DNA from 4 places in the Pseudomonas imperatae genome. Region 2 is predicted to be linked to each of the others. Evidence: riboswitches for the same ligand, from Rfam matches in the RefSeq annotation. Region 2 holds a riboswitch; each other region holds the start of a gene.

Region 1 (4,867 bases), on a different contig from region 2:
GACACCGTCGATGCCGGCGCTGACCTGGTCGCCGGGCTGCAAGGCGCCGACGCCGGCCGGGGTGCCGGTGAAGATCAGGTCGCCGGGCTGCAGCGCCACCGATTGCGACAGGTAGGCGATCACGTCCGGCACCGCCCAGATCTGGTCCGCCAGGTCGCCGCGCTGGCGCTCCTCGCCGTTCACCGTGAGCCAGATGGCGCCGCTGGCCGGGTGGCCCAGGGTGCTGGCCGGGATCAACGCGGTGCACGGCGCCGACTCGTCGAAGCCCTTGGCCCAGTCCCACGGCCGGCCCTGCTTCTTGGCCTGGGCCTGCAGGTCGCGGCGGGTCAGGTCCAGGCCCACGCCATAGCCCCACACATGCGCCAGGGCCTGCTCGGGGGCGATGTCGACGCCGCCCTCGGCGATAGCCACCACCAGTTCCACCTCATGGTGCAGGTCGGCGGTCAGCGGCGGGTAGGCGATCACGCCCTCGGCCGGCACCACGGCGTCGGCGGGCTTGCAGAAGAAGAACGGTGGCTCGCGGTCCGGGTCATGGCCCATTTCCCGCGCGTGCTCGGAATAATTGCGGCCCACGCAGAACACCCGGCGCACGGGGAAACGGCGGCTGTCGCCGGCAATGGCGACGCTGGCGGCGGGCGGTGGGGCAATCACGTACTCGGTCATGGAGGGGCTCCTGATGGCAAAGGCAGGCCTGCAGTGTGCCCGCTCGCAACGGTGCCTGGCTTGGACAGCGCCGCGCGGATTATGGACAGCGCAACGCAATGGCGCATACTTTCCCTGTAGCGTCACCACAAGGAGTACCCATGAGCGATCACGACGACAACGTCATTCCTCTGCGCCGCACCAAGGTGTTCGAGGACGACGGCAGCGAACCGGCACTGCTCGACGAGGTCATGCGCCGCCTGATGGTGCAGACCTTCGCCGGCACCGACATCGACTGCGCCGCCATCCACACCCAGGGCCAGTACCGCCAGGCCCTGGCGTACATGATCCAGGGCATCCTCAACGGCCCCAACCCGGGCGACAACCTGCTGGCCTTCGCCCTCAAAACCATTCACATGTCCGGCGAGGAATTCGCCAAGCTCGACGGCTACGGCCCCAAGCTGTGCGCCCAGGCCCTGCTGGACATGGGCAACGGCGTGCCCGGCTCGGTGGAGAAGATGCAGCGGGTGCGGCGCATCCTGCGCAGCGGCCTGCACCCGGTGGGCCCGGACGATACCCCTTCCCAGCCCTGAGCGGCGTTACTCGGCGCTGGCCGCGGCGCGGTCGGCGCGCCACTGCGCCAAGGTGGCGTTGGCCTGTTGCAGCTGTTGCTCCAGGCGCGCCTCGCGCAGCACCTGGGCCTTGCTGGCCTTGGCCTGGGCCGCCTGCTCCTGGCGCAGCCCCTCGATCTGCTGGGCTTGCGCCTCGCGTGCGCCCAACGCCTGGGCCAATTGCGTGGCCAGGGCCGTGGCCTCGGCGGCCTTGTCGGCCAGGGCCTGGGTGGCGGTGTCCTGATCCTTGCGCGCCTGGCGTGCCTCCACCAGCATGCGCTCGTTGTCGCGGTTCAGGCGCATCAACTCGTCCTGCTTGACGATCAGGCTCTGCTGCAACTGCCGCACTTCCACCTGCACCTGCTGCACCTGGCTTTCGTGGCGGCGCTGGTCCTGGTCGCGCTGCTCCTTCACCGCCTGGCGGTAGTGCTCCAGGGCGTCGCGGGCGTGCTGGTGCTTGTCTTCCAGCGAGCGGATGTGTTCGTCCTTTTCCTGCACGCGCAGCTGCAGGTCGCTGCACTCCTGGCCCAACCGCGCGTTGCGGGTGTGCTCGGCCTGCAACGAGGTGCGGCAGGTAGCCAGCTGCTCCGACTCACTGGCCAGGGCCTCGGCCTGGATCTCGAACTGCTGCAGCAACGCGGCGTGGGCCTTGGCGGCTTCGGCCAGGTCGGCTTCGAGCACGGCTTTCTGCAGGTCGAAACGCGCCTGGGCCTGCTGCACGTACTCGTCGCCCTCCTCCTTCAGGCGCAAGGCCAGGCGGCCTACCAGCTCGCCCAGCTCCTGGGTCAGGTGCTCGCGCGGGGCCTGGCGGCGCTGGTCGGTTTCTTCCAGCTCCTTGAGGTAGCGGTGGATGGTGGTCTTCGAACCGGTGTTGCCCAACGCCACGCGCACGGCGTCGATGGTGGGGTTCTCGCCCCGGGCCAGCAGCGCCTCACGCGCCTTTTGCACCACTGCCTTGTTGATCCCACCCCGTGCCATGCCTGCTCCTATGAAGTGTACTGCGGTATGTATTCTGTAATGGCGCGCAATATACCACGGTGCCTGGGAAAGTCGCCGTATCGGGTTTGAAACATTGACCTGGATCCACATCAGTGGTCGAATGCGCGCCAGTTTCAGGTGCCCTCAGCCGCCGTGCTCAGGGTGAAACGGGAAGCCGGTGCGTCACTTTGGTGATCAGTCCGGCGCTGCCCCCGCAACGGTAAGCGAGCGAACGCGTCAACAGGCCACTGTGCATAGAGCATGGGAAGGCGACGCGTTCATGACCCTCGCAAGCCCGGAGACCGGCCTGCAAACGCTTCAATTGGCAACCCGCGGTGGGCGGGCGCAGGCCGGTTTCCGTGGGCGTTTGCGCCCGCGATTTGCCATGCGTGTCCCTCCGGGTTCATCTTTTCCTGACTGTAGTTGGAACAGCATGTCCCGCACTTCCCTGCTTCACAGCCTGGCCCCGTGCCTGGCCTTGTCCTTGCCCGTGCACGCCGCCGATGAGCTGGCGCTGCCGGCCACCACCATCAGCGAACACGCCGACTCCGCGCTGGCCACCCCTGGCACGGCAGGCTCGCGCCTGAACCTGACGCCGCTGCAGACCCCGGCCAGTATCAGCAGCCTCGACGAAGGCGCCATCGACCAGCGCAACAACCTCACGGTGCAGGAAGCCGTCACCCGCGCCCCCGGCATCACCAGCATCGCCGCGCCGGGCAACGGCAACACGGCGCTGTCGGCGCGCGGCTTCAGCGGCCACGAGTCGGTGATGACCCTGTTCGACGGCGCGCGCCTGTACACCGGTGCCGGCACCCAGACCTTCCCGGTGGACCCGTGGATGGTGGAGCGCATCGACGTGATCCGCGGCCCGGCCTCGGTGCTGTACGGCGAAGGTGCCACCGGCGCGGTGATCAACGTGATCCCCAAGAAGCCCTTCGACGGCGCCATCAGCAACCACCTGCGCGTGGGCTACGGCAGCGACGACCGCCAGCAGGCCGCGTTCGACAGCGGCGGCTCGCTGGGCGAGCGCCTCAGCTACCGGCTGACCCTGGACCAGCAAAGCAGCAACGGCTGGGTAGACCGTGGCCAGTCGTCCAGCCTGGCCTTCAGCGGCGCCCTGCGCTGGCAGGCCAGCGACGACCTGAGTTTCACCCTGGCCCACGAGCGCGGTGACAGCCGCCCCATGAACTACCTGGGCACGCCGCTGATCGACGGCCACTACCACGACAGCCTGCGCGACAAGAACTACAACGTGCGCAACGCCGTGCAGCACTACGACGACCAATGGACCCGGCTGACCAGCGACTGGACCCTGAGCGACGCCGTCAGTGCCAGCAACGAGCTGTACTACATCAAGAGCCGCCGCCACTGGCGCAACGCCGAAAGCTACAGCTGGGACAGCAGCCAGGGCCAGTTGCTGCGCGGCAGCTACCTGGAAATCAAGCATCACGAAGAACAGTTGGGCGACCGCCAGACCTTCACCTTCGACCACAGCCTGTTGGGGCTGGCCAGCAAGACCGTGGTCGGCGCCGAGTACAACCGCATCCGCTTCGGCCTGGCCAACAACTCGCCCTACACCGACGTCGGTGGCGACTACGTAGACCCCTGGGCGCTAGCGCCGGGCTGGTTCCACAGCCAGTCGCCGTTCCAGGCGCTGAGCCAGAGCACCACTCAGACCTTCGCGCTGTTCGCCGAGAACCGCCTGCAGCTGTCGGAACGCTGGGCGCTGGTGACCGGCGTGCGCCGCGACCAGAACCACATCCAGCGTGACGACGCGCGTACCGGCACCCGCAGCGACGTCAATCTGGACGGCGGCAACTGGCGCGCCGGGCTGGTGTTCGCGGTCACCGACCAGCTGTCCCTATACGGCCAGTACAGCACCAGCCAGGACGGCGTCAGCGACCTGGTCACCCTCAACCCCACCCAGCAGCAGCTGGACCTGGCCCGGGCCAGGCAGACCGAGCTGGGCCTCAAGCAGCAGTTCTGGGACGGCCGCGGCGCCTGGACCCTGGCGGCGTACCACATCGTCAAGCGCAAGCTGTTGACCACCGACCCCATCACCCGCGACACCCTGCAGGTGGGCCAGCAGTCCTCGAAAGGCCTGGAGGCCAGCCTGGAACTGGCGTTGGCCGACCATTGGCAGCTGTCGGCGAACGCCGCGGTGGTGCGCGCCCGTTACGATGACTTCGATGAAGCGGTGGATGGCCAGGTGCTGTCGCGCGCCGGCAACCGCCCCACCGATGTGCCGCGGCGCACCGCCAACCTGTGGCTGAGCAAGGCTCTCACCGAGCGTATCGACGCCGGTGCCGGCCTGCGCTACGTGGATGCGCGCTACGCCAACACCGCCAACAGCGCGCAGGTGCCGGGGTATACGGTGGTGGATGCCAACCTTGGGTGGCAGGTGCTGCCGGACGTGCGCCTGGGGTTGCAGGTCAACAACCTGCTGGATCGGCGTTATGCGGTGTCGCAGCAGAACGACGGGGCGCAGTGGCAGATGGGGCAGCCGCGGGCGTTGTTCGTGACGGCGGATTATCGGTTTTGACGGTGGCGGGGAGGCGGGACGCGGCCTCGTAGCAACAACCGTCCTTGTGGGAGCTGGCTTGCCAGCGAGCTTTTATGGCCCCAACAGCTCGCTG
Region 2 (4,867 bases):
TTGCCGGAGGTCTTGTCCACCGAGATGTAGTCGTGCTGGAAATACTCTTCCCAGCTCAGCTGCTTGCGCCCGGCCAGGGGGTGGTCGCGGCGGCAGGCGGCCACGTAGTGCTCCTGCACCAGCAGTTCGAATTCCAGCTCCGGCGGCAGGTTGCCGGTAAAGCTCAGGCCCAGGTCGGCCTCGCCGCTGAGCACGGCCTGCTGCACGTCGTTGGCGCTGGCATCGAGCACCTTCACGCGAATGCGCGGGTAGAGCTTGTGGTAGCGGGCCACCACCTTGGGCATGAAGTAATAAGCGGCCGACGGCACGCAGGCCACGGTGACGTTGCCCAGGCGCGTGGAGGCCACTTCGCTGATGCCCAGCAGGGCGATGTCCAGGTCATTGAGCAGGCGTTCGGCGCTGGGGGCGAAGGCGCGGCCGACCATGGTCAGGTTGACGCGGCGGGTGGTGCGGTCGAACAGCCGCACGTTGAGCGCGCTTTCCAGCTTTTCGATGCGCCGGCTCAACGCCGGCTGGGAGATGCTGATGGCCTCGGCGGCCTTGCGAAAACTGCCCTTCTCCACCACTGCGCGAAAGGCCTGCAGGTCGTTCAGGTCGAAATTGATGCTCATCCCGGTCACTCATGCCGAATTTTATTTATCCGATCAGCTTAATGCATGAATGGCCAGGATTGATGCTGGACCATAGTCGAAAGACCGTTCGTCGCCGCCCAAGCACCAACGCGGTGGCCGGGCAATCCATTGTAGGGAGCGAGGCGTCACCCTCTCGCTTCCCGAACAATAACGACGGAGATTTCCCATGGACGCATTCAAAGCAGGCACGCTTGTGCTGGCCCTGACCGGCGCGCTGGCAAGCCCCGCATTCGCCGCTGCCACCAGCGCCTTTGTCGCCGATGCCACCGCAGGCGGCATCACCGAAGTCGAGGCTGGCAAGCTGGCGCTGCAGAAAAGCAGCTCGGCGGACGTGAAGAGCTTCGCCCAGATGATGATCAAGGACCACGGCGCGGCCAACCAGAAGCTGGCGGCGCTGGCGCACAAGCTGGACCTGGTGGTGCCCGACGACGCCACGTTGATGGACCAGGCGAAGAAGAAAATCCTCGAAATGCGCGACGAGTCCTTCGACAAGGCCTACGCCGCCAATCAGGTGAAGGCCCACGAAGACACCATCGAGCTGTTCCAGAAAGAGGTCGAATCCTCCGACAAGGCCGAGCTCAAGGACTTCGCCAAACAGACCCTGCCCAAGCTGCAGGAGCACCTGAAAATGGCCAAGGAACTGCAAGCCAAGCATCAGTGATCCTGGCGCGCACGGCCGTGGATTTCCCACGGCCCTGCGCCAGCGTTTACCATGGGCGCTTTATGCCCTGCCAAAAGTCTTTCATGAACGCCGACGCCCTCGCTTTATTGCAGCAACACCTCAGCACCGCCCTGCAACACCCGCCTGCCGAAACCCGCCGCCTGTTCCACGGCCGCGGCCGCTGCTGGCCGGGCCTGGAGCAGATCACCGTGGACTGGCTGCAGGGGGTGCTGCTGGTGTCGCTGTTCCGCGAACCGGCCGCCGACGAGCTGGCCGCGCTGAAGCCGCTGCTGCTGGCACTGGCCCAGGCCACCCCACAGGTGCACAGCCTGATCCTGCAGCACCGCTACCTGCCCGACAGCGCCGCCGAATGGCTGCTGGGCGAGCCGGTGGAGCAATGGTTCATCGACGAGGACGGCCTGCGCTACCAGCTGGACCTGGGCCGCAAGCAGAACATCGGGCTGTTCCTGGACATGCGCTACGGGCGCCAATGGGTGCGCGAGCAGGCCGCCGGCAAGCGCGTGCTGAACCTGTTCGCCTACACCTGTGGCTTCTCGCTGACGGCCATCGCCGGCGGCGCCGAGCACGTGGTGAACCTGGACATGGCCCGCGCCGCCCTGAGCCGCGGCCGTGACAACCACCGCCTGAACGGCCACGACCTGGACCGCGTGAGTTTCCTGGGCCACGAGCTGTTCAAGTCGTGGGGCAAGGTCAAGCGTGGCGGCCCCTATGACCTGGTGATCATCGACCCGCCGTCGTTCCAGCGTGGCAGCTTCGTGCTCACCCAGGACTACCGCAAGGTGCTGCGCAAGCTGCCCGAGCTGCTGACCGAACAGGGCGTGGTGCTGGCCTGCGTCAATGACCCGGCCATCGGCTCCGACTTCCTGATCCAGAGCATGGCCGAGGAAGCGCCGCAGCTGACCTTCCAGCACCGCCTGGAAAACCCGCCGGAATTCCCCGACGCCGAGGCCGAAGGCGGCCTCAAGGCGCTGGTGTTTACCAGCGCCTGAACCTCGCATGACTGCGTAGCCGCTGCCGCAGGCTGCGCTGGCCCTTGTCCACGCTGAAAATCTCCAGCGTACGCCAGGGCCAGCGCAGCCTGGCGGCAGCGGCTACAGCGTTTGATCCAGGGAAGGTGAACGGCAGGTTGCTCTCTTGGGCAATGCCACTTACCCTCTGCGGGCTTTTTAATGCGTGCAGCAGGAAGCCGGTGCAACTCCGGCGCGGTCGCGCCACTGTGTTCGGGCCTCCCGAAAGCCAGACCTTGCTGCACGCCATTTCTTTCGCCCAACGGACGCGCCATCCCGGGAGCCGCTGCATGCTGTTACGCCGCCTTGCTTTTGCCTGCCTGTGTTTATCCGCCGCCTCAGCCGTAGCCGCCGCGCCGGCCAGCCACTACCCGCTGACCGTGCAGAACTGCGGCCACAGCGTGCGCATCGACGCCCCACCACAACGGGCGGTCAGCCTCGGCCAAGCCAGCACTGAATTTCTGCTGTCCCTGGGCCTGGGCCCGCGCATGGTCGGCACCGGCGTGTGGTTCGGGCCGCTGCCGCAGGCGCTGGCCGCCGCCGGCGCCAAGGTGCCGCGCCTGGCCGACAACGCCCCCAGCTTCGAGGCCGTGGCCAAGACCGCGCCGGACATCGTCGTGGCGCAGTACACCTACCACATCGGCCCCCAAGGCGAGGTGGCGACGCCCGAGCAGTTGCTGAAGCTGGGTATCCCCTCCTACGTGTCGCCCAGCGACTGCGACGGCAAGGGCGTGACCGCCACCTCCAACGCCGATGGCAGCCGCAGCCAGCTGTATTCCCTGGCCCTGGTGGACAAGGAAATCAGCGAACTGGCGACCATCTTCGACGTGCCCGCTGCCGGCCAGGCCCTCAGCGCACGCCTGCATGAGCGCGTGGCGGCCGCCGTGAAACTGGCCAACGCCACCGCGCACCCACCGCTGTCGGTGCTGTACTGGTTCTCCAGCACGCGCCTGGAAGGCGACCCGTGGGTGGCCGGCAAGCACGGCGCGCCGGGCTATATCTCCCAGGTGCTGGGCCTGCGCAACGTCATCGACAGCGATGAGGAATGGCCCGGCGTGAGCTGGGAGAGCATTGCCGCCCGTGACCCCGACGTGATCGTGCTGGCGCGCATGCAGCGCCGCCTCTACCCCGCCGACGACGTCGAGAAGAAGCTGGCCTTCCTGCGCAACGACCCGGTGACCCGCGAACTCAAGGCGGTGCGCAACGGTCGCCTGATCGTGGTCGACGCCAACACCCTGAACCCGTCCATGGGCGTGGTCGACGCCATCGAGCAGATCGCCAAGGGCCTGGCCGACACGGGCAAGGCGCCTTGATGCCAGTGGAGCGCAGCCGCCTGGGCCGCTGGGCCCTGGCCCTGCTGGCGCTGTTCAGCCTGGGCCTGTCGATTGCCCTGGCGGTGTCCCTGGGTGAGCTGGACATTCCCCTGGCCGTGACCCTCAAGGCGCTGCTCAACGGCCTGGGGCTGGGTGCCTATGAGGTGCCGCGGATCCAGCAGGGCATCATCTGGGAATACCGCCTGAGCCGCGCGCTGGTGGCCGCCTGCTGCGGCGCTGGCCTGTCGCTGTGCGGCGCGGTGTTGCAGGCGCTGCTGCGCAACGCCTTGGCCGATCCGTACGTGCTGGGCATCAGCGCCGGCGCCTCCACCGGCGCGGTGCTGGTGATGCTGCTGGGCCTGGGCGGCGGCTTGATTGGCATCTCCCTGGGGGCCTTCCTCGGCGCCGCGCTGGCGTTCGGCCTGGTGGTGCTGCTGGCCACCGGCATCCGCGGCGGCCCGGCCCAGGTGATACTGGCCGGCGTGGCCGGCGCGCAGCTGTTCAACGCCCTGACCGCCTGGATCGTCTCCACCTCGGCCAACGCCGAACAGGCGCGCAGCGTGATGTTCTGGCTGCTGGGCAGCCTGGGCGGCGTGCGCTGGGCGGACGTCGGCTTGGCCGCTGCGGTGGTGGGCGCCGGCCTGCTGGTGTGCCTGTACTGCGCGCGCACCCTGGATGCCTTCGTTTTCGGCGACGACGCCGCCGCCAGCCTCGGCGTGCCGGTGGCGGGCCTGCGCTGGTTGCTGTTCGGAGTGACGGCGCTGATCACCGCCACCCTGGTGAGCATCGTCGGCGCCGTGGGTTTCGTCGGCCTGGTGGTGCCGCACATCGCCCGCCTGCTGGTAGGCCCGCGGCACGTGCGGCTGCTGCTGGCCTGCGTGCTGATCGGCGCCAACTTCATGGTGCTGGCCGACATCGCCTCACGGTTGATCGTGCCCGGCCAGGTGCTGCCCATTGGCGTGGTCACCGCCCTGGTCGGCGCGCCGGTGTTCGCCGCCCTGCTCTACCGCAACCGGGCGGCGCCATGAGCCTGCGCGCCGACAACGTCGGCTGGAGCGTCGACGGCCAGGTGATCATCGACGGCATCAGCCTGGACCTGCCCGCCCAGGGCACCCTGGGCCTGATTGGCCCCAACGGCTCCGGCAAATCGACCCTGCTGCGCCTGCTGGCCGGCCTGCGCACGCCCAGCCAGGGCAGCGTCAGCCTCGACGGCCGCCCACTGGCGCAATGGCC
Region 3 (4,867 bases), on a different contig from region 2:
GCTCACCGAGGCTGCGCAGGCCCAGGGCGCAGTACAGCGCGAGGATTTCCACCAGGGTGCCCACGTATGGCAGCCAGGACAGCAGCGTGGCCAGCAGGGTCAAGGGGATGACGGCCAGGAACCAGGCCGTCACACCGTGGCTGCGCCACCCACGGCCGCCGCCGTTGAAGCGGCGCTCCAGGCGGTCGGCCAGGCGCCCGAAGGCTACCAGCGGGTGACGGCTCTTCGGCTCGCCAAGCAGGGCATCCAGCGCCACGCCGGCAACGGTGACCAGGGCGATGCTCATGGCTTAACCCCCCAGTGGTTTTCATACAGCATCTCGCTCAATGGCTTGGCCTCGGCCCAGCCTTCCATCACCAGCATGGGCGATGGGTAGAATTCGGTCACCGGGCCCAGGCACAGCACGGCCATGGGCTTGGCGCCGGCGGGCAGGCCCAGCAGGTCGGCCAGGGCCTGGGGGTCGAACAGCGAGACCCAGCCCATGCCCAGGCCTTCGGCACGCGCCGCCAGCCACAGGTTCTGGATGGCGCAGGACAGCGACGCCAGGTCCATCTCCGGCAAGGTACGGCGGCCGAAGATGTAGCGCTCGCGGTCGTCCATCAGCGCCGCCACCAGCACCTCGGCGCAGTCGTTGATGCCTTCCACCTTGAGCTTCATGAACTCGTCCGAGCGCTCGCCCAGGGCCTCGGCGGTGCGCACCCGCTCGTCCTCCACCACCGCCTGGATACGCTCGCGCAGGGCGCGGTCGCTGATGCGGATGAAGCGCCAGGGCTGCATCAGGCCGACGCTGGGCGCCTGGTGCGCGGCGTGCAGCAGGCGCGCCAGCAGTTGCGGGGCGACGTCGCCGCCGGCGAAGTGGCGCATGTCGCGGCGCTCACCGATGGCTCGGTAGATGGCCGCGCGCTCGGCGGGGGTGTAGGCGTTGTCAGTCATCAAATGTGCGAGGCCCCTTTGGGGCAGAACAGGGCGGCAACGGCCGCCGGGTTGGACGGGAAATAGAAGTGCACGTACGACGCCGTCAGCCGGCCATCACGGTACACCGCCTCGGCGCCGCGGCCACCGTTGGGGCTGAGGCCACGGGCGATGGGCTCAAGCGCGGTGCTGGTCAGCGAATGGTGGTAGGTGTGCCCGCGCAGGGTGCCTTCGGGCAGCTCCACGGCTTGCAGGGCCAGGGCCGCCAGGCGCTTTTGCATCACCGCTTCGCCAGGCAGCAGGCCCAGCAGCTCGGCGCGCTGGCCGTCGACGTCGGTCAGGGCGTCCAGCAGGTAGAGCATGCCGCCACATTCGGCCAGCAGCGGTTTGCCTTCGGCGTGGTGGCCGCGAATCGCCGCCAGCATCGGCGCGTTGGCCGCCAGGGTGTGGTGGTGCAGTTCCGGGTAGCCACCGGGCAGGTACAGGCTGTCGCAGGGCGGCAACTGTTGGTCATGCACCGGCGAGAAGAAGCTCAGCTCGGCGCCCATGGCGCGCAGCAGGTCGAGGCTGGCGCCGTAGGTGAAGGCGAAGGCCTCGTCACGGGCGACGGCAATGCGCACGCCGGCCAGCAGCGGTTCGCACGGCACCGGGGTGGGCGCAGCAAAGGTGACCGGCGGTGGCAGCGCGACTTCGCAGCTTGCCGCCAGGGCATTGGCGGCCGCGTCCAGGCGCAGGTCCAGGTCGTTCAGCTCGCTGGCCTGCACCAGGCCCAAATGGCGGCTGGGCAGTTCGATGCCGGTCTCGCGAGACAACGCGCCGTACCAGCGCAGGCCTTCGGTGAGGCTGCCTTCAAGCAGTTGCGCGTGGCGCAGGGTGCCGACGCGGTTGGCCAGCACGCCGGCGAACGGCAGGTCCGGCTGGTAGCGCGCCAGGCCCAGGGCCAGGGCGCCGAAGGTCTGGGCCATGGCGGTGCCGTCGATCACGCCCAGCACCGGCACGCCGAAGTGCCGCGCCAGGTCGGCGCTGCTGGGGGTGCCGTCGAACAGGCCCATCACGCCCTCGATCAGGATCAGGTCGGCCTCGGCCGCCGCTTCCCACAGCAGGCGCCGGCTTTCCTCGGCGCCCACCATCCACAGGTCGAGCTGGTACACCGGCGCGCCACTGGCCCGTTCCAGGATCATGGGGTCGAGGAAATCCGGCCCGCACTTGAACACCCGCACCTTGTGCCCCTGGTTGCGGTGCAGGCGCGCCAGGGCGGCGGTGACGGTGGTCTTGCCCTGGCCAGAAGCGGGTGCTGCGATCAGCACCGCCGGGCAATGACGCGGCTGGGTCATAGCTCGATGCCCTTCTGGGCACGAATGCCGGCCTGGAAGGCGTGCTTGAGCATGCCCATCTCGGTGACGGTGTCGGCCAGTTCGACCATCTCGTCCTTGGCGCCACGGCCGGTGACCACCACGTGCTGCATGGCGGGACGCGCCTGCAGGTCGGCCAGCACCTGGTCGAGGTCCAGGTAGCCGTGCTTGAGGGCGATGTTCAGTTCATCGAGAATCACCAGGCCGATGCTCTCATCCTGCAACAGGCCACGGGACACTTCCCAGGCGGCCTGGGCGGCGGCGATGTCACGCTGGCGGTCCTGGGTTTCCCAGGTAAAGCCCTCGCCCATCACGTGGTAGCGCACCTGCTCGGGGAAGCGGCGGAAGAACAACTCTTCGCCGGTGGCGTTGCGGCCCTTGATGAACTGCACCACGCCGCACTGCATGCCGTGGCCCATGGCGCGCGCGAGCATGCCGAAGGCCGAGCTGCTCTTGCCCTTGCCGTTGCCGCTCAGTACCAGCAGCAGCCCGCATTCGTTGGGCGCATTGGCAATGCGCTCGTCAATGATCGCCTTCTTGCGCAACATGCGCGCCAGATGGCGTTGTTCACGTTCCTGGGATTCACTCATCGCAGCTCTCCGCTACACCTGCACACAGGCGACATCGACGAAAAGCCGCCGCCCGGACGGACGCAGCACAGACTCGTCAATGCCGCTCTCACCCGCGCGACAGAACAAAAGGGGACCGGCAAGCCAGCGGCTTGCCAAGAAGGGTTCCAGGCCGGTCTCCGGACTCATGAGCGGGGGCATGCACACCCGGGGCCACGCGCCTTCCCGAGCCAATTCGGCCCAGTGGCGCCATGCGCGACCTTGACTCATTTACCGTTGCGGGGGCAGCGCCGGGCTCGCACACCTGCGGCGGCTCACCGGCTTCCCTGTTTCACCCTGCCAGCCGTGGGGCTGCAGGGCACCTGAAACACGCCGGGAAGGTTAGAGGGTTGGGGGTGGGAGGTCAATTAAAGCTCGCCATACCTCCCCCGTAGCAGCTGCCGCCAGGCGGCGTCCGGCCCTGACGCGGCCTTCGGCCGCTGCTACGGAGCGCGTGCACCTTTGTCGATCGCGTCGCCTGCATCGCGGCCAAGGCCGGCTCCTACCACGAACGGCGTAGGAGCCGACTTTAGTCGCGATGCAGACGACGCCGTTTCAAGACAGTTGCTGCTGCGGGGTTTTATTGGAACCACTGCCCTACCCCGCCCCTCTACAGCACATACCTCCGCCTCAGCGAGCAATTACAATGCACAAGACCCGCCTGGCCCTGATCATCCTCGCCTCCAGCACGCTGCTGGCCTGTGGCGAGTCCTCGACCCTGAAGGTGGCCGACGGCACCGGCCCGCACCCGCAGCTGCCGGCGCCGAACAAGACACTGATCCCCACGGTGAACATCGCCGACGCCATCGGCTGGCCCGACGGCGAGAAACCCCAGCCGGCCAAGGGCACCCAGGTGGCCGCCTTCGCCGAGGGCCTGGACCACCCGCGCTGGCTGTACGTGCTGCCCAACGGCGACGTGCTGGTGGCCGAGACCAACGCGCCGCCCAAGCCCGAGGACGCCAAGGGCATCAAGGGTTGGGTAATGAAGAAGGTCATGGGCAAGGCCGGCGCCGGCGTGCCCAGCGCCAACCGCATCACCCTGCTGCGCGACACCGACGGCGACGGCGTGGCCGACACCCGCACAGTGTTCATCGCCAACCTCAACTCGCCGTTCGGCATGACCCTGGTGGGCAGCGACCTGTACGTGGCCGACACCGATGCCCTGCTGCGCTTCCATTACAACACCGGCGCCACCGCCATCAGCGGCCAGGGCACCAAGGTGACGGACCTGCCGGGCGGGCCGCTCAACCACCACTGGACCAAGAACGTCATCGCCAGCCCCTCGGGCAACAAGCTGTACGTCACCGTGGGCTCCAACAGCAACGTCGGCGAGAACGGCCTGGACAAGGAAGCAGGCCGCGCGGCGATCTGGGAGGTGGACCGCGCCAGCGGCGAGCACCGCATCTACGCCTCCGGCCTGCGCAACCCCAACGGCATGGGCTTCGAGCCGCAGACCGGGCAGTTGTGGACCTCAGTCAACGAACGCGACGAGATCGGCAGCGACCTGGTGCCTGACTACATCACCTCGGTGAAGGACGGCGGCTTCTATGGCTGGCCGTTCAGCTACTACGGCCAGCACATCGACAACCGCGTCAGCCCGCAGAACCCGGCACTGGTGGCCAAGGCCATCGCCCCGGACTACGCCGTGGGCCCGCACACCGCTTCCATCGGCTTCACCTTTGCCAGCAACAGCGGCGGGCTGGCGGCGCCGTTCAACCATGGCGCCTACGTAAGCCAGCACGGTTCGTGGAACCGCAAGCCACACAGTGGCTACAAAGTGATTTTCGTGCCGTTCGTGGACGGCAAGCCCAGCGGCCAGCCGATCGACGTGCTGACCGGGTTCCTCAACGACAAGGAACAGGCCATGGGCCGGCCGGTGGGCGTGACCGAGGACCACAAGGGCGGGGTGCTTGTGGCGGATGACGTGGGGAACAAGATCTGGCGGATTACGGCTGAGAAGTAAACAACCTGTGGGAGCTGGCTTGCCAGCGAGCT
Region 4 (4,867 bases), on a different contig from region 2:
AGTTCGGCGACGAAATCCATGCGCTCGGGGTGCGCGCGGTAGCAGACCACGTCGGACTGGCTGCGCTCGCTGCGCCAGGCCAGGTCCTTGAAGCTGATGGGGCGGCTGATGATGCGCCCGTCCAGCTCCGGCAGGGCGATGTGCATGGCCAGGTCGCGCGGGCCCAGGCCCTGCTCGCTGGCCTCCCAGCCGGGTTGGTTGTCCTGGGCGCAGATGGCCTGGATCACCGGGATGTCGCGGCGGAACGGCCGCAGGTGCGGCGCTTCCGGGCTGGACTGGGCAAAGCCGGTGGTGTTGAGGATCACCGCCGCGCCGACTTCGTCCATCCAGGCCTGCACCTGGCTCAGGCAGCCGGCCTCCTTGAGGCTGGCCACGGCCATGGGCAGCGGGTTCAGGCCGGCCGCCAGCAGGCGCTGGCAGAACACGTCGACGAAACCGGTGTTGGCCGCCTGCAGGTGCGAGCGGTAGAAAATCAGCGGCACCACAGCCTGGCCGGGTTGCCAGTCGGCCTGCCACTGAGCCAGGCCGGCATCATGGTGGGCCGGATGATAGATGGCGGTGCGCGGCAGCGCCTGGGGTTCTGCCCAAGCGTAGTCGCGACCGAGAAACTGGCTGGCCAGGCAGTTGAACAACGACAACGCGTTGCCCATGCCGCCCTGGCGCAGGAAGTGCCACAGGCGTTCGCCCACCTCGCGGCCCACGGTGCCCAGGTCACTGAGCTCGGGGTCGGGGCGGTCGTCGCCGGGCACCAGGATCAGTTGCACGCCGCGTTCCGCCAGCGCCACCAGCTGCTCGACGCCGTAGCGCCAGTAGCCGATGCCGCCGTGCAGGGAAATCAGGATGACCTTGGCGTGGCGCAACACCTCGTCCACGTACAGGTCCACGGAGGCGTGGTTCTGTACCTGCATGGGGTTGGCCAGGCGCAGGCTGGGGAAGTCGTCCGGCAGTTGCCGGGCGGCCTCGGCCAGCAGCGCCAGGTGCGAGTCACCGCTGCAGAGAATCACCAGCTCGGCCGGTGTCTGGCCCAGGTCGGCGATGCTGTCGTCCGGCACGAAACCGCCGGGCTGGGTTCTCAGCAGGTGCATGGCTTAACCGTTCAGGGCAGCGCGCAGCTGGCTTTCCAGCAGGGCCGCGTCCAGCTCCTGGCCGATCAGCACCAGGCGCGTGCTACGCGCTTCTTCGGCGCGCCAGGCGCGGTCGAAGTGCTTGTCGAAGCGGGTGCCCACGCCCTGGATCAGCAGGCGCATCGGCTTGCCCGGAATGGCCGCGAAGCCCTTGACCCGCAGGATGCCGTGCTTGACCACCAGGGTGGTCAGGGCGTCGAGCAGCTGGGCTTCCGGCGCTTCGGGCAGCTCGATGGAGATGGAGTCGAAGGCATCGTGGTCGTGGTCGTCGTGATCATCGTCGTCGTGGTGATGATCATGGTGGGTCAGGCGGCCGTCGATGTGTTCTTCCGACTCGGCGCCCAGGCCCAGCAGCACGTCCAGCGGCAGGCGGCCGCTGCTGGCTTCGATGACCTTGACCGCCGGCGGCAGTTCCTCGGCCACTTCGCGGCGCACGGCGGCCAGGGCCTCGGGCTCGATCAGGTCGGCCTTGTTGAGGATCACCAGGTCGGCGCTGGCCAGTTGGTCGGCGAACAGCTCGTGCAGCGGCGATTCGTGGTCCAGGTTGGGGTCCAGCTTGCGCTGGGCGTCGACCTGGTCCGGGAAGGCGGCGAAGGTGCCGGCGGCCACGGCCGGGCTGTCGACCACGGTGATCACCGCGTCGACGGTGCAGGCGCTGCGGATTTCCGGCCACTGGAAGGCTTGCACCAGCGGTTTTGGCAGGGCCAGGCCGCTGGTCTCGATGAGGATGTGGTCGAGGTCGCCACGGCGGGCCACCAGTTCGCGCATCACCGGGAAGAATTCTTCCTGCACGGTGCAGCACAGGCAGCCGTTGGCCAGTTCGTAGACGCGGCCGGTGGCCTCTTCCTCGGTGCAGCCGATGGTGCACTGCTTGAGGATTTCGCCGTCGATGCCCAGCTCGCCGAATTCGTTGACGATGACCGCGATGCGGCGGCCCTGGGCGTTGTCCAGCATGTGGCGCAGCAAGGTGGTCTTGCCCGAGCCCAGGAAGCCGGTGACGATGGTGACGGGAAGCTTGGCCAGTGTTTTCATCGGATGCCCTTGGCAATATGGCGGGCAAACGGGACGAGAACCGCGGGTGCCGGGCACGCGGGTGCATTCGCCACCGGATCACCCCGCCCGGTTGTAGTGGAAGTCTGTCGAGGCAGGTCTCCTGGCTTGCGGCGTGGGCTCGAAAGCCGACCCTGGCGCCTTCCCGCGTGGAACGCAGTGGCATTGCCGGGGCGCGCACCGCTTACAGTTGCGGGGGCAGCTGCGGCTTGGACCGCATTCCCATCTTGGCTCCGCGTGGCGGAGAACCTCGAAGGTGCAAGGCTACGCAGTGTGGGGGGGAAGGTCAACATCGCCCCGTAGCCGCTACCTGCGGCAGCGGCTACGGGTATAGTGGTGGCTTGCAATGTGCGGACGCCTCCCATGCCTGACCTCTACGCCGGCTTCGGCTGCCAGCGCGGCTGCCCCGCCAGCGTGCTGGCCGACCTGCTCGACACCACCCTCGCCCACCACGGCCTGAGCCGCGGCGACGTGACGGGCGTGGCGAGCATTGACCTGAAGGCCGACGAGGCCGGGCTGCTGGAACTGGCGCAGGCGCTGGACGTGCCATTGACGCTTTTCAGCGCCGCGCAGCTCGCGCCTTTCGAGCCCCGGCTGACCCACCGCTCCGCCGTCGCCTTCAGCCACACCGGCTGCCACGGCGTGGCCGAAAGCGCCGCGCTGGCACTGGCCGGGCCCGGCAGCCAGCTGCGCGTCAGCCGGCAAAAAAGCCCCAAGGCCACCCTCGCATTGGCACAAGCGGGCCCGATTCCCGGATAATCACCGCCTCGCACTTGAATTTCGCTCAAGCAGCATTCGTTTTCTTCAGGATTTGCACATGACCGTCTACTTCATCGGCGCCGGCCCCGGCGACCCGGAACTGATCACCGTCAAGGGCCAGCGGCTGATCCGCCAGTGCCCGGTGATCATCTACGCCGGCTCCCTGGTGCCCGCCGCCGTGCTCGAAGGCCACCAGGCCGAACAGGTGGTCAACAGCGCCGAGCTGCACCTGGAGCAGATCATCGACCTGCTGGCCGCCGCCCACGCCCGCGGCCAGGACGTGGCGCGGGTGCATTCGGGCGACCCGAGCCTGTATGGCGCCATCGGCGAGCAGATCCGTTGCCTGCGCGCACGCGGCATTCCCTTCGAAATCATCCCTGGCGTCACCGCCACTGCCGCCTGCGCTGCCCTGCTGGGCGCCGAGCTGACGCTGCCGGGGGTGTCGCAGACGGTGATCCTGACCCGTTATGCCGACAAGTCGCCGATGCCTGAAGGCGAAGCCCTGCACGACCTGGCGCGCCACGGCGCGACCATGGCCATTCATTTGGGCGTGCAGCATTTGTCGAAAATCGTGCTGGAGTTGCTGCCCCACTATGGTGCCGACTGCCCCATCGCCGTGATCCACAAGGCCAGCTGGCCGGACCAGGATTGGGTGACCGGCAGCCTGGCGGACATTGAAGCCAAGGTAGCGGCCAAGGGTTTCCGCCGCACGGCGCTGATCCTGGTCGGGCGGGTGCTGGACACTGACTGTTTCGGCGAGTCGGCGCTGTACCGCGCCGGCCACGCGCACCTTTACAGACAACCCCTGTAGCAGCGGCAGCCCTGTGGGAGCTGGCTTGCCAGCGAGCTGTTGAGGCCCTAAAAGCTCGCTGGCAAGCCAGCTCCCACAGACGACTGCTGCTACGGAGAATTCAGCCAGGAGTTTTTATGCGCCGGATTGCCTGTTTGATTTATCCCGAGGTGATGAGCCTGGACGTCACCGGGCCGATGCAGGTGTTCGCCTCGGCCAACGAGGAGCTGGCGCGCCTGGGCCGGGCGCCCGCCTACACCCTGCTGATGCTGGGGGAACAGGCCGGCCCGGTGGCGACCTCGGCAGGTTTCAGCCTGTATGCCGAGCAGCGCTACCACGACACCGACCCCGCCAGCCTCGACACCCTGCTGGTGCCCGGCGGGCGCGGCGAGGCGGCGCAATTCGCCAACCAGCCGCTGCTGGACTGGCTCAGCCGCGCCGCCGCGCAGGTGCAACGCCTGGGCTCGGTATGCTCCGGCGCGCTGATCCTGGCCCACGCCGGCCTGCTGGATGGCCACCGCGCCACCACCCATTGGGCCGACGTGGAAGCGCTCAAGGCCTTCCCGGCCATCGATGTACAGGGCGAACGCCTGCACACTTACAGCCGCGCCAGCCGCCAGCGCTTTACCTCGGCGGGGGTCACGGCCGGCATCGACCTGGCGCTGGCCCTGGTGGAAGACGACCTCGGCCGGCCCATCGCCCTGGCCGTGGCCCGGCGCCTGGTGATGTTCCTCAAGCGCCCCGGCGACCAGGCGCAGTTCAGCCCGCACCTGGCGCCCCAGGCCTGCCGCGCGCCGCGCCTGGGCGCGCTGCTGGAGTGGATACCCGGGCAGCTAGGCGGCGACCTGTCGCTGGAAGCCCTGGCGGCACGGGCGTGCATGGCCCCGCGCACCCTGTACCGGGTGTTCATGGCCGAACTGGGGGTCACGCCGGCGCGCTACGTCGAGCAGGTGCGCCTGGAATCAGCCCGCGCCCTGCTGCAAGGCGGCCAGGCCTCGGTGCAGAGCGTGGCGCGGCTGTGCGGCTTCGGCCACCCCGAGAGCATGCGCCGCAGCTTTCACAAGGCCCTGGGCGTCAGCCCGCAGGATTACGCCGAGCGCTTCGGCGTGCAGGCATAAAAAAACGGCGCTCACGGGGCGCCGTT

The links. Region 2 has a riboswitch for cobalamin ahead of ACWKWX_RS12045 (ABC transporter substrate-binding protein). Riboswitches for the same ligand answer to the same signal wherever they lie in the genome.
Region 1: another riboswitch for cobalamin. It lies ahead of ACWKWX_RS21295 (TonB-dependent receptor); the one in region 2 lies ahead of ACWKWX_RS12045 (ABC transporter substrate-binding protein).
Region 3: another riboswitch for cobalamin. It lies ahead of cobO (cob(I)yrinic acid a,c-diamide adenosyltransferase); the one in region 2 lies ahead of ACWKWX_RS12045 (ABC transporter substrate-binding protein).
Region 4: another riboswitch for cobalamin. It lies ahead of cobW (cobalamin biosynthesis protein CobW); the one in region 2 lies ahead of ACWKWX_RS12045 (ABC transporter substrate-binding protein).

What each region holds. Positions count from the first base shown of each region.
Region 1 covers NZ_JBSKHP010000017.1:106,821-111,687, reverse strand. Annotated here, with positions in the region: gene ACWKWX_RS21310 (fumarylacetoacetate hydrolase family protein) at 1-663, opposite strand, end outside; gene ACWKWX_RS21305 (hypothetical protein) at 804-1,235, shown strand; gene ACWKWX_RS21300 (DNA-binding protein) at 1,242-2,231, opposite strand; cobalamin riboswitch at 2,351-2,556, shown strand; gene ACWKWX_RS21295 (TonB-dependent receptor) at 2,665-4,773, shown strand.
Region 2 covers NZ_JBSKHP010000008.1:71,579-76,445, reverse strand. Annotated here, with positions in the region: gene ACWKWX_RS12060 (LysR family transcriptional regulator) at 1-611, opposite strand, end outside; gene ACWKWX_RS12055 (DUF4142 domain-containing protein) at 799-1,293, shown strand; gene ACWKWX_RS12050 (class I SAM-dependent methyltransferase) at 1,377-2,303, shown strand; adenosylcobalamin (AdoCbl) riboswitch at 2,470-2,610, shown strand; gene ACWKWX_RS12045 (ABC transporter substrate-binding protein) at 2,612-3,634, shown strand; gene ACWKWX_RS12040 (FecCD family ABC transporter permease) at 3,634-4,662, shown strand; gene ACWKWX_RS12035 (ABC transporter ATP-binding protein) at 4,659-4,867, shown strand, end outside.
Region 3 covers NZ_JBSKHP010000007.1:186,904-191,770, reverse strand. Annotated here, with positions in the region: gene cbiB (adenosylcobinamide-phosphate synthase CbiB) at 1-286, opposite strand, end outside; gene bluB (5,6-dimethylbenzimidazole synthase) at 283-933, opposite strand; gene ACWKWX_RS11360 (cobyrinic acid a,c-diamide synthase CobB) at 933-2,246, opposite strand; gene cobO (cob(I)yrinic acid a,c-diamide adenosyltransferase) at 2,243-2,854, opposite strand; cobalamin riboswitch at 2,987-3,214, opposite strand; gene ACWKWX_RS11350 (PQQ-dependent sugar dehydrogenase) at 3,519-4,835, shown strand.
Region 4 covers NZ_JBSKHP010000009.1:50,859-55,725, forward strand. Annotated here, with positions in the region: gene cobN (cobaltochelatase subunit CobN) at 1-1,085, opposite strand, end outside; gene cobW (cobalamin biosynthesis protein CobW) at 1,089-2,156, opposite strand; cobalamin riboswitch at 2,251-2,442, opposite strand; gene ACWKWX_RS13315 (cobalamin biosynthesis protein) at 2,538-2,933, shown strand; gene cobM (precorrin-4 C(11)-methyltransferase) at 2,992-3,744, shown strand; gene ACWKWX_RS13325 (GlxA family transcriptional regulator) at 3,861-4,841, shown strand.